DNA from 2 places in the Desulfosporomusa polytropa genome. Region 2 is predicted to be linked to the other one. Evidence: riboswitches for the same ligand, from Rfam matches in the RefSeq annotation. Region 2 holds a riboswitch; the other holds the start of a gene.
The links. A riboswitch is a leader RNA that binds a small molecule or an ion and turns the genes downstream of it on or off. The one in region 2 is predicted to bind FMN.
Positions count from the first base shown of each region.

Region 1: linked by a shared signal. The riboswitch ahead of ribD (bifunctional diaminohydroxyphosphoribosylaminopyrimidine deaminase/5-amino-6-(5-phosphoribosylamino)uracil reductase RibD) and the one ahead of ribB (3,4-dihydroxy-2-butanone-4-phosphate synthase) in region 2 are both predicted to bind FMN.

Region 1 is NZ_AP042400.1:1,613,640-1,621,689, reverse strand. Features, by position in the region: gene hslO (Hsp33 family molecular chaperone HslO) at 74-952, opposite strand; gene yfcE (phosphodiesterase) at 975-1,532, opposite strand; gene ribH (6,7-dimethyl-8-ribityllumazine synthase) at 1,550-2,020, opposite strand; gene ACZ449_RS09380 (bifunctional 3,4-dihydroxy-2-butanone-4-phosphate synthase/GTP cyclohydrolase II) at 2,020-3,234, opposite strand; gene ribE (riboflavin synthase) at 3,280-3,933, opposite strand; gene ribD (bifunctional diaminohydroxyphosphoribosylaminopyrimidine deaminase/5-amino-6-(5-phosphoribosylamino)uracil reductase RibD) at 3,902-5,032, opposite strand; FMN riboswitch at 5,309-5,444, opposite strand; gene rpe (ribulose-phosphate 3-epimerase) at 5,505-6,155, opposite strand; gene rsgA (ribosome small subunit-dependent GTPase A) at 6,165-7,055, opposite strand; gene pknB (Stk1 family PASTA domain-containing Ser/Thr kinase) at 7,191-8,050, opposite strand, start outside.
Region 2 is NZ_AP042400.1:4,775,716-4,783,765, reverse strand. Features, by position in the region: gene mtgB (glycine betaine--corrinoid protein methyltransferase) at 1-347, shown strand, start outside; gene mtgC (glycine betaine-specific corrinoid protein MtgC) at 410-1,057, shown strand; gene ACZ449_RS24005 (ASKHA domain-containing protein) at 1,216-2,910, shown strand; gene ribB (3,4-dihydroxy-2-butanone-4-phosphate synthase) at 3,005-3,646, opposite strand; FMN riboswitch at 3,758-3,906, opposite strand; gene ACZ449_RS23995 (ABC transporter ATP-binding protein) at 4,035-5,006, opposite strand; gene ACZ449_RS23990 (ABC transporter ATP-binding protein) at 4,996-5,784, opposite strand; gene ACZ449_RS23985 (ABC transporter substrate-binding protein) at 5,807-7,378, opposite strand; gene nikC (nickel transporter permease) at 7,513-8,050, opposite strand, start outside.

The DNA.
Region 1 (8,050 bases), 2.5 Mb from region 2:
GGACTTGAGTAACCAAGTCCTTTTTTATTATGCCAAAAAACCAGCGGTATTTACACCGCTGGTTTTCGTTTGCTTATTTTTCGTGATTTGACTCAATTTCTTGCAAAACATCAGCAAGTTCCTGGGCGGAAAATAAATACTTTTCACTGCAAAAATGACAGCATACCTCAGCTTGGCCTTCAATAATCATTTCGTTGATTTCATTCGCCCCAAGGCTAATGAGCATGTTCTCTACTCTTTCCCGGGAACATTGACAGTTAAACGTAAGTTCCAGGGAGTCATAAAAGGTGATTGGTAGTCCTGCAAATAGCATTTCTAAGATCCCTTTAGCATCTTTTCCACTACTAATCATTTGGGAAATTGGCGGCAACTGCCGGAGATTGTCTTCAAGTTGAGTGAGTGCATCTTCCTGTGCACCTGGTAATGCTTGAACAAAGAATCCTCCTGCCGCAGCTACTGTTGTATCAGGTGCAATTAAAACACCTAACGCAACGCTTGACGGCGTCTGTTCTGATACGGCAAGATACTGGGTTATATCTTCCGCTATTTCGCCTGAGACTAGTTCTGAACTGCCTGTAAAGGGTTGTTTGAGACCAACAAAGCGAGTGACATATATATGCCCCTTCCCTACTGCCTGTCCGACATCCCATTTACCATTCTTAAGTGGTAAATCGACAAACGGATTTCTGACATAACCGCGTACTGAACCATCAGGATAGGCATCAGCCACGATCTCTTTCAGCGGCCCATCACCAGATATTCTTACAGTTATACTTTCGGCTGTTTTTAAATTAGCAGCCAATAATAATGCCCCTGTCATGGTACGCCCAAGCGCAGCTGTAGCTAGCGGAAAGCAATTATGCCGCTCGCGCGCTTCTTCCACTAGATTAGTGGTAACAGCCGCAAAGGCACGAATTCCGGGCGCTGTCGCCCGGATAAGATGATCGTGCATAGTTTTTTTAAACCTCCGAATACTAGGCCAAAACCTCGGAAATAAGAGGTTGACCTGTTGCTATCTCTAGTATTTCAACCTTGCTGTCATTTATCCAGGCAATAGTACCACGACCATCCGGTCGTTTGGTCATGCCAGGTGAGCCTGGATTCAAATAAATAATTCCATCAAGCTTTTCCATTGTGGCAATATGGGTATGACCAGTAATGAAGATATTGGCCTTCAGGCGCTTTGCCAATTCCCGTTTAGCTTCATCAGTAAGATTGTGGCCATGAGTGACAACAATTCGTAAGCCATTTAGCAGTAGATAAGAATAGGGTGATTGAATAGGCAGTTTAAGCACCATACTGTCAACTTCGGCATCACAGTTACCACAGGCTGTTACAATCGGAACCGGGCAGTTGTTAAGAACCTCAGCCAGCTGCTTTGGATTATATTCAGCAGGAATAGCATTACGAGGACCGTGATAAAGGACATCACCGGCATGGATGATTAGGTCGGCATCCTGAAAATATGCGTCAAATACTTTTTCCCAGGTTTCCAGGCAACCGTGAGTATCGCTGATTATGCCTATTTTCATAGTTACCTTCCCTCCAATTATAATCCTTTAAGCAGATTTGCCATTTCAATGGCTGAAACAGCGGCGTCAAAACCTTTATTGCCTGCTTTGGTACCAGCGCGTTCAATGGCTTGCTCAATGGTATCGGTGGTAAGTACGCCAAAGAGTGTGGGAACGCCACTCTCTAAACCGACGTGGGCTACGCCTTTGGAAACTTCAGCGCATACATAGTCATAATGACTGGTGCTGCCTCTAATAACTGTACCTAAACAAATAACGGCATCATATTTTTTACTTAAGGCCATTTTTTTGGCGGCAAGGGGAATTTCAAAAGCACCTGGTACCCAGGCAATCTCCACATTGTCTGTGCTAGCGCCATGACGTTTTAGTGCATCTAAGGTGCCACCCAGCAATTTACTGGTAATAAACTCATTAAATCTGGCAATAACAATGCCAAATTTTAATCCCTCGGCAACTAAGTTTCCCTCATAGGTTTTAATTGTGTCCATTATTTTTGTGCCCCCTCGTACTGTTTTAATAGATGACCAAGTTTGGATTTTTTTGCAGACAAATACCGATTATTAAATTTGTTAGCAAGGATTTCAAGCGGCACTCGTTCGCTGATAGTTAAGCCGTAGCCCTCAAGACCTACCCGCTTACGAGGATTATTCGTTAGCAGTCTAATACTGGTTAAACCTAAGTCTGCCAATATTTGTGCACCAATACCATAATCTCTAAGATCTGGGGCAAAGCCTAATAATTCATTAGCTTCAACAGTGTCTTTACCTTTGTCCTGGAGCGCATAAGCCCTGATTTTATTTGCGAGTCCAATTCCCCTGCCTTCCTGACGCATATAGAGCAATACGCCACAGCCTTCTTTTTCAATGCACTTTAAGGCATGGGCCAACTGATCACCACAATCGCAGCGTAGTGAGCCTAAAACGTCGCCTGTCAGGCATTCTGAATGAACCCTGACCAACACATTCTGTTTGTTAGTTATATCGCCTTTAATCAGTGCAATATGGCATTGGTTATCCAACTGGCTTTCATAAGCAATCAATTTGAATTCACCATATTTTGTTGGCAGCTTCGTTTCGGCCGCTCTGGTGATAAATTTTTCGTGCTTTTTGCGATATTTTATCAGGTCGGCAATGGTGATAATTTTTAAATTATGTTTTTGTACAAACTCCATTAACTCTGGTGTCCGGGCCATAGTGCCATTTTCATTCATGATTTCGCAAATTACACCTGCCGGATATAAATCGGCTAGCTTAGCTAAATCGACGGCAGCTTCGGTATGTCCAGTACGCCGCAATACACCGCCTTCACAGTATCTGAGCGGAAAAATATGGCCAGGTCGTCTAAGATCACTGGCAATTGTTTTTTTGTCTAACACGGCCTGTACTGTCATTGAACGTTCGTAAGCTGATATGCCTGTAGTTGTGTCTTTTGCATCAATAGATACTGTGAATGCCGTGCAATGATTATCTGTATTTACTGTCACCATCTGACCTATATCAAGTTCATCTAGTCTGCTGCCAATGACTGGCATGCAAATAAGACCGCGTGCATGTGTTGCCATAAAATTGATGACTTCAGGTGTTGCTTTTTCAGCCGCCACTAGTAGATCGCCTTCATTTTCCCTGTCTTCATCATCAATTACGACAACCATTTTACCATTTTTCACATCTTCAATAGCTTCTTCAATCGTATTGAATTTCATGTAAACTCCTCCGTTTCGTATGCTAATCACGCTATGGTTAAAGACTTATAAAGTAAATCCATGCTGCTCAAGAAACCCCATCGTTATCTTTTCGACTGGTTTAGTGGTTTGTTGTAATCCTAGCAGCTTCTCCACATACTTGCCAATCATATCTGCTTCCAGATTAACTGGCTCACCTACTATCTTCAGACCTACTGTGGTCCTAGCAGCTGTATGGGGAATGAGCGACACGGTAAACCAGTCGGCGCCAAAGTCAATAATGGTAAGACTTGTCCCATCAATAGCAACTGAACCTTTTGTAATAATGTAGCGCATAACTTCTGGACCAGCTCCAATCCGGACAATTATCGCGTTATCATTTTGTTCTTTGGTCAAAATTGTTCCTATTCCATCAATATGACCGCTGACAATGTGACCACCTAGTCGATCTCCTACTCGGAGAGTACGTTCGAGATTAACAGTGTCACCTGCTTTGAGAGCAGCTAGCGCCGTACGGTCAACTGTCTCTGGCATAACATCAGCAGTAAACCAATCGCGGCTAAAATCAACAACTGTTAGACAGGTACCATTTACGGCAATGCTGTCCCCCAGTTTAACGCCATCTACTATTTTACTGCCAAAAACCGAAAGCCGAACAGATTTAGTGCCGCGTACAATCTGTTTGACTTTACCTAATTCTTCCACAAGTCCGGTAAACATCTCGCCCCTCCCGTCCGGTTACGTAACCATTTACTAAGATATCGGTACCGATGGTTTGTGTGGTAATATCTTCAAGCAGTATGGCTTGATCTACCCGTTCTACTCCTGTACCACCAACCGGGCTTAACGCTGTTTGTCCACCAATGATTTTGGGTGCTATGAAACAATATACCTTATCAATTAGATTAGCAGCTAAGAGTGATGCGTTGATGGTTGCTCCGCCTTCAACAAAGATGCTGGTAATATGGCGTTCGCCTAAAATTTTAAATAGTTGGCGAAGGTTGAGGCCCTGTGGTGTTTGCTCAAGCACCAGTACCTCTACACCGTGGCCGCGCAGTGCAGCTACTTTCTCCAGTGGCGCCGCCTGGCTTACCGCGATGAGGGTTGGAGCCTGTTTGTCTGTAATTACGTTAGCAGTCAATGGTGTTCTGGCCATACTGTCTACAATAATTCGGACCGGATTTTGGCCACCTTCCGGCAAACGAGAGGTTAACAAGGGGTCATCCGCAAGTACGGTACCACTGCCTACAAGTATGCCATCATATATATCGCGTAGTTTATGTACATACGCTCTGGCGGAAGAGCCTGTTATCCATTGGGAATGGCCGGTATAGGCGGCTATTTTGCCGTCCAACGACATCGCTGTTTTAAGAACGCCAAATGGCGTACCAGTAGTGATCCACTTTATAAATACTTCATTGAGCTTGGCAGCTTCAGCTGCTAGTATTCCCTCTACTACTTCAATACCAGCTGACCGGAGTCGGGTCAGGCCATTGCCAGACACCTCAGGATTGGGATCAGTCATGGCTACAACTGCTTTTTTTATACCTGCCTCAATCAGAGCATCCGTACAAGGTCCGGTTCGACCATAATGAGAACATGGTTCAAGGGTGACATATATGGTTGCTCCTTTAGCGAGCTCGCCAGCTTGGGCCAAAGCATGAATTTCCGCATGGGGCGTACCGGCCTGACGATGCCAACCTTGCCCTACTATGTGTCCATCTTTTACAATAACGGCACCCACCAGCGGATTAGGGCTAGTACGTCCTGTTGCATACTGCGCAATGCCAAGTGCCTGACGCATATAATAATTGTCCATAGAAGTCCTCCAGTGCAAAACGTAGTAAGAAAGTTTTACCCTTCTGTTAAGGCAAGTGAACTCGCTAACCTTTGAGTACTTTGGAAACTTTGCGTACTTTGCGGTAACAATTCTTAAAACAGGCTTGGTTTGGGCTATGCGGTTAGGTTTGTTAAACCACAAAGGACACAAAGAGCGCAAAGGAATACGAAGGGCAAACAAAAAACTGTTGAATAGCTTTGGGGCTATCAACAGTTTAATAGGCAATGTGGTTGGGAAATGCCAATATGGCAGAACTTACGCCTTTTACCATCCAGACTATACTGTCGGCTCTGGAATTGAACCAGATCAACCGTAAAAACGGCTCGCGGGCTATACCGCCGGTCAGGAATTAAAAGATTTTACTCTTTTTCACCTTGCCCCAAAGGCTATAATATGTAATTTTCATCCATAATGTAACTATCTACTACATATGTTACCACTAAGAAGCAATTTAATCAAGCCCTCGGATATTTTTAATTGCTTGCGTCATATCTGGCGCTCCATATACTGCTGATCCAGCTACTAATATCGTTGCACCAGCGGCGATTACTTGACGCGCAGTACTGGCATTAATGCCCCCGTCAACTTCAATATCAACACTAAGCTTTCGTTGGTCAAGTTTTGTCTTCAAGCGAGTAATCTTTTCAATTGCCCCTGGAATAAACTTTTGGCCGCCATAACCAGGATTTACACTCATGATAAGAATCATATCGAGATCGTCAAGTACTTCTTCAACTACAGCCAGTGGAGTTGATGGATTCAATGATACTCCCGCCTTCAAACCATACTCTTTGATGGTTTGAAGCAAACGGTGCAGATGGGGGGCGGTTTCGGCATGAACCGTAATAATATCGGCACCAGCTTTTGCGAAGGGTTCGATTAAATCTTGGGGATTAGTTACCATTAAATGAACATCAAAAGGTAGTTTGGTTACTTTGCGAATAGCAGCTACAACCGGTGGACCAAATGTAAGGTTAGGGACAAAATGACCATCCATAACATCAATATGAACCCAATCAGCGCCTGCTTTTTCTATCTTATTTATTTCATTAGCTAGCTGGGAAAAATCGGCAGATAAGATAGATGGAGCAACTTTAATCATAGTACTCATCTAGTATCCTTTCTTGTTCTCTCTAATTTCGGTCAATATTTCAAGATAAGATTGATATCTTTCAGCATGAATAAGCCCTTCAGCTACCGCCTGTTTAACCGCACACTGTGGCTCTTTATAATGAATACAAGTACTGAATTTGCATTTAGGAGCTATTGGGGAAATTTCAGGGAAGTAGTCCATTAGATGGGCTTCTTCCATATCATTGAATTCAGTAAAGCTGAAACCCGGCGTATCGACGACAAAGCCACCGCCCTCAAATGGCAAAAGTTCGGCAAATCGAGTCGTATGTTTACCGCGGCCAATTTTATGACTAACTTCGCCAGTAGTAAGTTCAAGACCGGGTTGGATTGCATTAAGGATGGTAGACTTTCCCGCACCTGATGGACCAGCAAAAACCGTAATTTTATCATGAAGCTGTGTGTGCAATTGCTCTATACCTGTACCTAACTTAGCAGCTATAGTGAGTACCTTATACCCAATTTGCTTATAGCGTTCAACTAATTTAGCTAACACCTCCGTGTCCGCTAAATCGATTTTATTAATACATAGTATTATCTCCAGTTCTGAAAACTCAGCAATTACTAAAAATCTGTCAACCAGAGATGGGTTAATATCAGGATTAACAGCGGCAAAAGTCACAACAACCTGGTCTATATTGGCAACCATTGGACGCTTTAACATGCTGCGTCTCGGCAGTATTTCTTCAATGATACCTTTTTCCGGGCCAGTTAGAGTATAAGTCACTTCATCACCTACAATAAGAGAAAAGCGTCCTTTCTTAAATCGGCCGCGCAAATTGCAAGTGACAATTTTGCTGCCTGACTGTATATAGTAGTAACTATTATAGGCTTTTACTACAATACCATTTAGCACACATGACCTCCTCATTGAATAAATTTCGCAGTAAAGAAGTTCGCAGGTGCAGGTAGGTGCTACATTGACAACGCTTCACCACTAGCGTTGTCAATGTGACTTTTGTCACTGCACCACCTACCTGCAAAATCTTTAACACGTTTTATATAGCTAAATTGTTTGTTCTTGAAGCAATTTTTCATTGATATACACTTGAATTCGTACTTGTCCAGTGCCCTCGACTGTTTTTTCAATATGTTCACCCGGTTTATGTGAACCTTCATAAATAACCCGGCGGCCATTGGTATCGGTAACTACTATTTGCAAGGCTTGCGGAGTTTGGCGAGCTGATCCGTCTGGTACGGTTACTTGAACAACGGCCCGTTTGACAGCTCCAGGCACACCTTTGGCAATAGAGAAGTCAATCGTCGTGCCTTCTGTTACTTCAGTAGCTGGTGGTGGATTTTGACTAATAATGGTGCCTGGTGGATATTTATCATTAGGTGCTTCTGTTATTTTTCCTTGCTTAAGCTTCAAGCTATCAAGCTGAGTTGCCACCGTAGTTAAGAGCGATCCTTGAAAATCCGGTAATGAAACTTTCTTCGGACTAGTACCTTTGCTGATAACAATATCAATGGCCGTCCCTTTGGTTACTTGCGCTGGTGGACGGGGATTTTGATTAATGACTGTATCTGCTGGTGCTGCATCAGTAAATTGTTCGTCAACCCGACCTAGTTTCAGACCAGAGTTTTTAATCTGCAGTTCGGCATCCCGGCGGCTAAGACCGCGCAAATCCGGAACAACAGTAACTTCACCGCCTTTGCTGACAATGATCGTTATTGTCCGCTGTTCTTTGACAGTTGTTCCTGCTTCTGGTTGCTGGGATATAACCTGACCTGCCGGAACTTTGTCGCTAAAAGCATCAGAGACAGACACTCTAAGATTATTACTAATAATAATGTTACGTGCTGTATCTACCTGCTTGCCCACAACATCTGGCACGGCAATTTCATTAAGACTCCAAAACTTAC
Region 2 (8,050 bases):
TTATCGTAGATGATGAGATTGCTGGTATGCTTCTACGATATCTGAAAGGCATTGAGTTCTCGGATGATAATTTTGCCTTTGACGTCATTAAAAAGGTTGGTCCAGGAGGACATTTCCTTACGCAAAAACATACCCGGAAAAATCATGCCACAGAGCTGAGGCAGGCTACGCTTAGTGACCGATTGTCTTATGACGGTTGGGGTAAGGAGGGTCTGGATACTAACAAGCGGGCAGAGCGGAAATGGAAAGCTATGTTAGCTGAATACCAAGCACCGGAACTGGATAGCAAAGTCAACCAAACTCTTCAAGCTTTTATGGAGAAGAGAACATCTGAACTGAAGGGCTAGTTTTAGTTTCCTTACGACAGTGCTTAATAATACAAATCAAAAATTAACGGAGGTATAATGATATGAGTGATATTTTTGAAAACTTGAAGCAAGCTATTCTCGATGGTGATGAAGATTTGGTGGTTGAATATGCTCAACAAGTTATTGATGAAAAGATTGATCCGACTGCGGCAATACAACAAGGACTCATTAAGGGTATTGAAGAACTCGGCGCAAAATGGAAAGTAGGCGAGGCGTTCTTACCTGATGTCATGATGGGAGCAGATGCTCTTAAAGCTGGCCTTGATATGTTGGAACCAGTTATTGCCGCATCAGGCAACACTGTTAGTGAGTCTAAAGGGAAGATTATTGTGGGTCAAGTTGCCGGCGATATTCACGATATCGGCAAAAATATCGTTGGTGCGCTGATGACGGCCGCCGGATACAAAGTGTATGATATCGGTATTGACCAACCCTCAGAAAACTTCTTGGCGAAAGCCGAAGAAGTAGGCGCTAGCATCATTGCCGCTGGGGCCTTGCTGACCACTACTATGGCCGCCCAAAAGAATATTATCGAATATCTTAAATCTAAGAATGTGCGTGAAAAATATAAAGTCATGATTGGCGGTGGTCCAACCAGTCAAGCCTTCGCTGATGAGATTGGTGCTGACGCTTGGGCCGAAACTGCTGATGAAGCAGTTAGTCTGTGCCAAAAGCTTATTGCAGGCTAAGCATAGCAAGCAACTGACTTTCGAGTTAACTTGTTAGATCGGAATTTTAAGAAAGCAGCCTCAGCCCCTAGCAAAAGTTAGGCTGAGGCTGCTTTTGTACATAAAGAATAAGAGCGGTATGGAAATCCAGAATAACGTTGCATGCTGGGAGTGGAAGTATGGCTGAAATGAAAAAAAGAGCTAACGCAGAAGTGATTGTTGACTTTGAACCAATTGGCAGACGGGTCTATGCCAATATCGGTCAGACTATTTTAGCAGTGGCCAAGGGAATGGATTTGTTTGAACATGGCATCAGCGCTCCTTGCGGCGGCAAAGGATTGTGCGGTCGGTGTCTAATACGTCTAATAACAGGGCAAGTAACCTCACCCTCACTTACCGAAGAAAATATACTTACTCCGGAACGTCTCAGTCAAGGCTACCGGTTGGCATGCCAGGCAAGAATTGTCGGTCCCTGCAAAATTGAGATTCCGGTAACATCGCTGATTGGTCGCCAACAACTGCAAGTAGATGGTTGCTCGCAAGTAGTTGAAGTTGATTATTTACTTAAAAGGTATATGTCTGTGGCTACTCCGGGGACTAACTATGAGCCGTTAGGACTAGCCATCGATTTAGGGACAACCAAGATTGCCGCCTTTCTTATCAGGCTGACTACGGGAGAGATGGTGGTGGCAGAAGGTATTTTAAATCCACAAATTGCTTACGGCGAGGACTTAATGAGTAGACTGGCATATGCCTTGGAAGATGAGGCAAATGCTCAGCAGATAGTAAATGCTGCTGTCAGTGGAATTAATGAATTGGCCAAACGCTTAACTTTGCAACAGGGTTTGGATGTCCAACAAATTAGTCAGGCAGTTATTGTAGCTAATACGGCCATGCATCATTTGCTACTTGGTTTACCAATAAGGCAACTTGCCACATCGCCTTATGTTCCTGCCACGACTAGCCCAATTGAGATTGCTGCAGAAACTATCGGTCTTACGTTAGGGCCTCAAGCCCAAGTATATTTTACACCACCTATTGGCGGGTTTGTTGGCGGCGATCATGTTGCCATGATCCAAGCAACCGGAATTGATAAAGGGAAAGGTATAGTTTTAGGGATTGATATTGGAACAAATACCGAAATTGCCCTGTCGGTTAATGGAGAAAGGATTTCTTGTTGTTCCTGTGCATCTGGCCCTGCTTTTGAAGGCGCACATATTTCGCAGGGAATGCGCGCAGTTAACGGCGCTATCAGCGAGGTAAAGCTTTTTCAACAAGGCAAGGAAGTACTTTGGCAGACAATTGGCGATCAGAGGCCTATTGGTCTATGCGGTTCTGGCATTATTGATCTAATTGCCGAATTAAATAAGGGAGGAATCATAAGCGCAAATGGTAGGCTGAATCCGAACAATACCCGGGTTAGAATTAAACCGGGTAAAGCTCCTGAATTTATCGTCGTCTCAATAGAAGACAGTGGGTGTGATAGTGATATTGTTATAACTCAGAATGATATTGGTGAGATACAATTAGCTAAAGCAGCTATTGCTAGCGGGATTAGTAGTTTATTAAATGCCCTCAATATTAGAGTGGAGGACGTTGACCGAATCGTTATTGCCGGTGCCTTCGGCTCTTTCCTGCGACTTGAGAGCGCGATTACCATCGGTATGCTGCCGGATTTGCCACTGGAGCGGTTTGAACAGGTCGGTAATGCGGCTGGTGCTGGTGCATGTATGAGTTTGGTATCTTCGAAAGAACGTCGCCGGGCTGAAGCTATGACTGCTTCTATTGAACATTTGGATTTAGCGTTGCAGCCGAATTTCAAGAGAGAGTTTGCAAAGGCGTTAAAATTTCCGCGGTATATACTTCACCAATAGTAATAAACAGGCCCAGCAAGACCGACCCTACGTCAAACTAAAATCAATAAAGCCTCCCAAGTAAAAATCCTGGGAGGCTAGGAAAAATATAGTTTTATTCTCGAACCTTGCGGTAATCTATCAAATCATCCACTGTAACCACCGGCATATTGTTCTTTTGCGCAAAAGCCACTATTTCAGGCAATCGCGCCATGGTTCCATTGGGGTTTGTCAGTTCGCACAGTACACCATATGGTTTGAGACCGGCAAGCCGCATTAAGTCAACATTGGCTTCGGTATGGCCCGGCCGTTCTAAAACACCACCTGGTTTAGCTTTTAAAGGAAAAACATGCCCTGGATGCCGCAGATCTTGAGCACAAGCCTTATCAGCAATTGCCGCTTTTATAGTAGTAACACGATCAGCAGCTGATACACCTGTAGTAACTCCTTTTGCAGCTTCAATTGAAACGGTAAATGCAGTCTGAAAACTACTTGTATTATTGTCTACCATCATTGGCAATGCCAATTCCTGGGATTTCTCCTCTGGCAGACACAGGCAAACTATACCACTGCATTCACGAATTAGCATAGCCATCTGTTCTGTTGTCAGCGACTCAGCAGCAAAGAAAATATCACCTTCATTTTCCCGCTGTTCGTTATCTGTTACTAAAACTCCCCGGCCATTGCCCAGAGCGCTAAGTGCCCTTGTCACCCGCTCCTCTGCATTGCCAAATTGACTTAATAAATTCTGATTCAAAGTAATGCGCCTCCTATAGTAATAGTAGGACTTACTAGATCAGGGCAATTAGGTAGGCAGCTAGGAAACAATACTAAATAATACTTCAATTCTCCGTATTGATACTGACCGCCTTATCCTCTTTCGTCCGGACTATACCGTCGGCACTGGCATTTCACCAGTTCTGCTGACCTCTTCCAACACACGAAGAGCGCTCGCGGGCTCCCCAGTACAACTGGGATACCGCCGGTGGGGACTTGCACCCCGCCCTGAGAATAAGTCTCATAGTTGTTATTATACTCCTCGACCATTATTTGTCAACAACCTCTGTCCTGTGAGCCAGGGTGTGTTCATGAAATCAGTCCAGCATAAAACAACTGCCCTAGAATAGTGGCGAACCGCGCCAGTGTTATACCGGTCTTCCATTCAAAATGAAATGACAGGCAGCACTGTGTCTTTTAGAAATCTCTTTGAGCGCCGGTTTTTCTTGCCTGCAAATCTCCCTGCATTCCGGGCACCTGCTCTGAAATGGGCACCCTGGCGGCAAAGCAAGGGGACTTGGTATCTCCCCCGCCAGCGGCCGGACCGCTGCAACCCCTTTTTTTCTCACCGGGAAAACCGCCTGCAGAAGCGCCTTCGTATAAGGATGCATTGCTTCATTCAGCGCACCGCCCGCAAGCACCTCTACGATATTGCCGAGATACATAATGGCGATGCGATGGCTTATCTGCGATACCAGGGCCAAATCATGACAGATAAAAATCATGGACAGATTCTTTCCCTGTTGTATTCTGACCAGAAGTTCCATAATTTTTTCCTGCACAGATACATCCAGTGCACTGGTCGCCTCATCACAAACGAGGATTTCCGGCTCAAGCGCCAACGAACGGGCAATCCCGATGCGCTGGCGCTGCCCGCCGCTCATATTGCCGGGATAGCGGTCGGCAAAATCTTCCGGCAACTCAACCATGCGCAAAAGTTCTCCGACCTTTTTCCCGGACTCGCTGTCTTTTATCATATTGAAATTGCGCAACGGCTCGCAAAGGATGTCTTTGGTCTTCATCTTCGGATTGAAAGCCTGCGTCGGATCCTGAAACACCATCTGGATATGTCGCCGGCTCTGCCGCATACGCTCTCCCTTAAGCTGCGTAAGATCCTCGCCCCGGTAGCAGATCGCCCCGCTCGTCGGCGGATACAGCTGCAGGATCAGTTTTACAAGCGTGCTCTTGCCGCAGCCGCTTTCACCAACAACACCAAGTGTTTCTCCCTGATACAGCGACAGCGATACGTCATCGCAAGCTGTCAGCATGCGCCCGTCAGAGACCGGGAAACGCTTTACAACATGCTCGATTTCCAGAATTTTTTCCATTTCAGCCGACATATCTTTTCCCTCCGACCTGCGGTACGGCATCTAAAAGCTCTTTTGTATACGCCGACTGCGGCCGAGCGATAACATCATCCGTTCTGCCAGACTCTACGATTTTTCCTGCTTGCATGACGATCAGCTTATCCGACATATAGGCTGCCACACCGATATTATGTGTAACAATGACGATTGCCGTTTTATCCTTTTGGCAGATCTCCATCATTTCCTTTACCACTTGCGCCTGCGTCGTCACATCCAGGGCCGAGGTCGGCTCATCCGCCAGCAGCAGGCGCGGTTTAAAGAACATGGCCATGGCCACGCCGACCCGCTGGCGCATGCCGCCGCTCAGTTCAAACGGATAGCTCTTCATAATATTGTCCGGATTGGGCAAGTGCATCTTCCTGAGCATGTCCTCTGCTGCCTTGGCTGCTTCCCTTTTCGTCAGCGGCGAATGCTCGCGGATATACTCTACGAATTGGCTGCCGATACGCCGGATAGGGTCCAGCATATTGCCGCTGTCCTGAAAAACCATGGCAGCCTTTGTGCCACAGAGACGGCGCCACTCGGCAGACGTATTCTCCAATATATTTTTGCCTTCAAAGAGAATTATCCCGCCGCTCACACGGCCCTCATGTGGCAGGCAGCCAAGGATTGCGCGAATAACTGTTGTCTTGCCGCTGCCGCTTTCTCCCACAATCGCAAGGATCTCGCCTTCATCGAGCGACAAATTCACATTTCGGACGATTTCATATTCGGCGTAGGATACCGAAAGCTCCGATACCTCTAGTAACATCTCAGATCTCCTTCACGTGATGTTATTTTTTTGCCGGTCTAATCTTGTGGGTCAGCCAGTAATAATCGGACGGATACATCTTCGCGCCTTCGATCGAAGTTGCGCTGATGATGTTGGTTTCCGGATACCCCAGGAACAGAGCCGCGCCATCGTTCAGGATAAGCTGCTGAATATCAATGATGAGCTGGCGCCGTTTTTGTCGGTCGAACTCTGTGGAAAGCTGCGCAAACTTCGCATCCAGGGCAAGATTGCTGTAGCCGGAGCCGTTCTGCGGATTATCACCGTTGTTATTCGTTCGCCAGTACCAGTTTAAGAAAATTTCCGGATCGCCGGTATTGGCCGTTGTTATGTTCGAAATCAAAAGGCCATACTCGCCGTTAATCCCCATTTTATCAATCAAGTTATAGTCCACCGATTTGATTTTTACATCAAAACCAACCTTTTTCGCATCCGACTGTACGGCCTCCGCATAAATCGGCAGTTCCGCGCGGCTGTTGTACACTACAAAATCCACAGTAAGCTTCTTGCCGTCCTTTTCCAGTATGCCGTCGCCGTCCACATCCTTCCAGCCTGCTTCTGCCAAAAGCTGTTTAGCCTGCTCGACATTGTAGCTGTTCGGGTCCCTGAGCTGGTCGAAGCCGTAATCCATCGACGGCGGTACAGGGGCCTTGCCTTCGATAAAGGTTCCTTTCAAAATAACCTCATTATATACCTTTCTGTCGCAGGCGCTGATGAAAGCCGCGCGAACCTTCGGATCGCCCAGGACGCCCTTTTGATTAATCCGTGCCAGTACTGTGCGCAGCGAGGAAATTCTGTCGACATGGAACTTAGCAGTGTCGTTAAAGAGGTTTATGTCACCAGCTGCAATGTTAACCGCCATGTCCACCTCGCCGGACTGCAGCGCCATTGCCCGTGTGTTCGGATCGTCAATGGACGGGATTTCAACTGCTTCATAGGGCACTTCCCCGTCCCAGTAATAAAGGTTTTTTACCAGAACCGCTTTATCCTTGACGAAGGAATTACACATATAAGGACCGGTGCAAATGGGACCTTCCTTGGCAAAATTACGTCCCGCCTCAGCCGATACATCGACAATCAAAAAGAGCGGGTCGGCTAAGAATCCCGGCATATTCGGCTCCGGCTTTTCCGTACGGATCACAAGTGTTTGACCGTCAGCCGTCATGTCCTTATACTTAAAAAATGTCATTGCGCGTTTATTCTTGGCAAAGGCTCTTTCCAGCGAAGCCTTGACAGCTGCTGCATCCAGCGGTTTTCCGTTCGAGAATTTCACCCCGTCTCTGATCTTGAAGGTCCAGGTCATGTGGTCAGCACTGATCTGCCAGCTTTCAGCCAGCCAGGGTGTTACATTCATCTTCTCATCAAATTTTGTAAGGCTTTCCCCTATACCATAACGCATAACTACCCAGCCAAAATAATTTTCTGTCGGTTCCAGTGAATCTGCAAAATTTGTCACACCAATTCTCAGTGTCTTCTTGTCTGTTTCCTTTTTACTACTGCCGCCGCAGCCCGTCATAAAGACCGCTGCCATACAAATAGTAAGCAGCACGCAAATAATTTTCCCCAATTTTTTCATAAACCTCATCCCTTCCCATATGTTTATCTTAATCGCTGAGTCAAGACTCCCGCCTCTACAGGCGGCGTCAGTTCAGGTGGAGTAGACTCTCCACCTGAACCCCCGATGTTTCAGCTCTGCTGAAACGAGTTCACTCAGTTTGTCCGCTGTGGGTCCATGATGTCGCGCAGGCTGTCGCCCCAAAGGTTAAAAATTGCTACGACTATCAAGATCGCAGCCCCCGGATACAGCATCAGCCAGGGAGCCGTCTGGATATGCTGCCTTCCTTCATTGAGCATTAGGCCCCATTCCGGTGTCGGCGGCTGTGCACCAAAGCCCAAAAAGGACAAGCCTGCCAGTTCCATAATCATCGTACCGATATCCATGGCAGCCGTCACGACAATAGTCGGCAGGATATTCGGTAAAATATGGCGCCATAGAATATGTAGCGGTCTTGTCCCAGTGGTTACGGCCGCCGCGATAAAATCACGTTCGCGCTGCTTCAGCGTAAGGCTGCGTCCCAAGCGCGCATATTTAGTCCAGCTCACTGCCGCCAGCGCCAAAATCGTATTCAGTATATTGCCGCCCAGCATGCCGGCAATGGCAATAGCCAGCACGATACCCGGAAAGGCAAGCATCATATCCACCATACGCATAAGCACCGTATCCACCTTGCCGCCCGAGTAGCCTGAA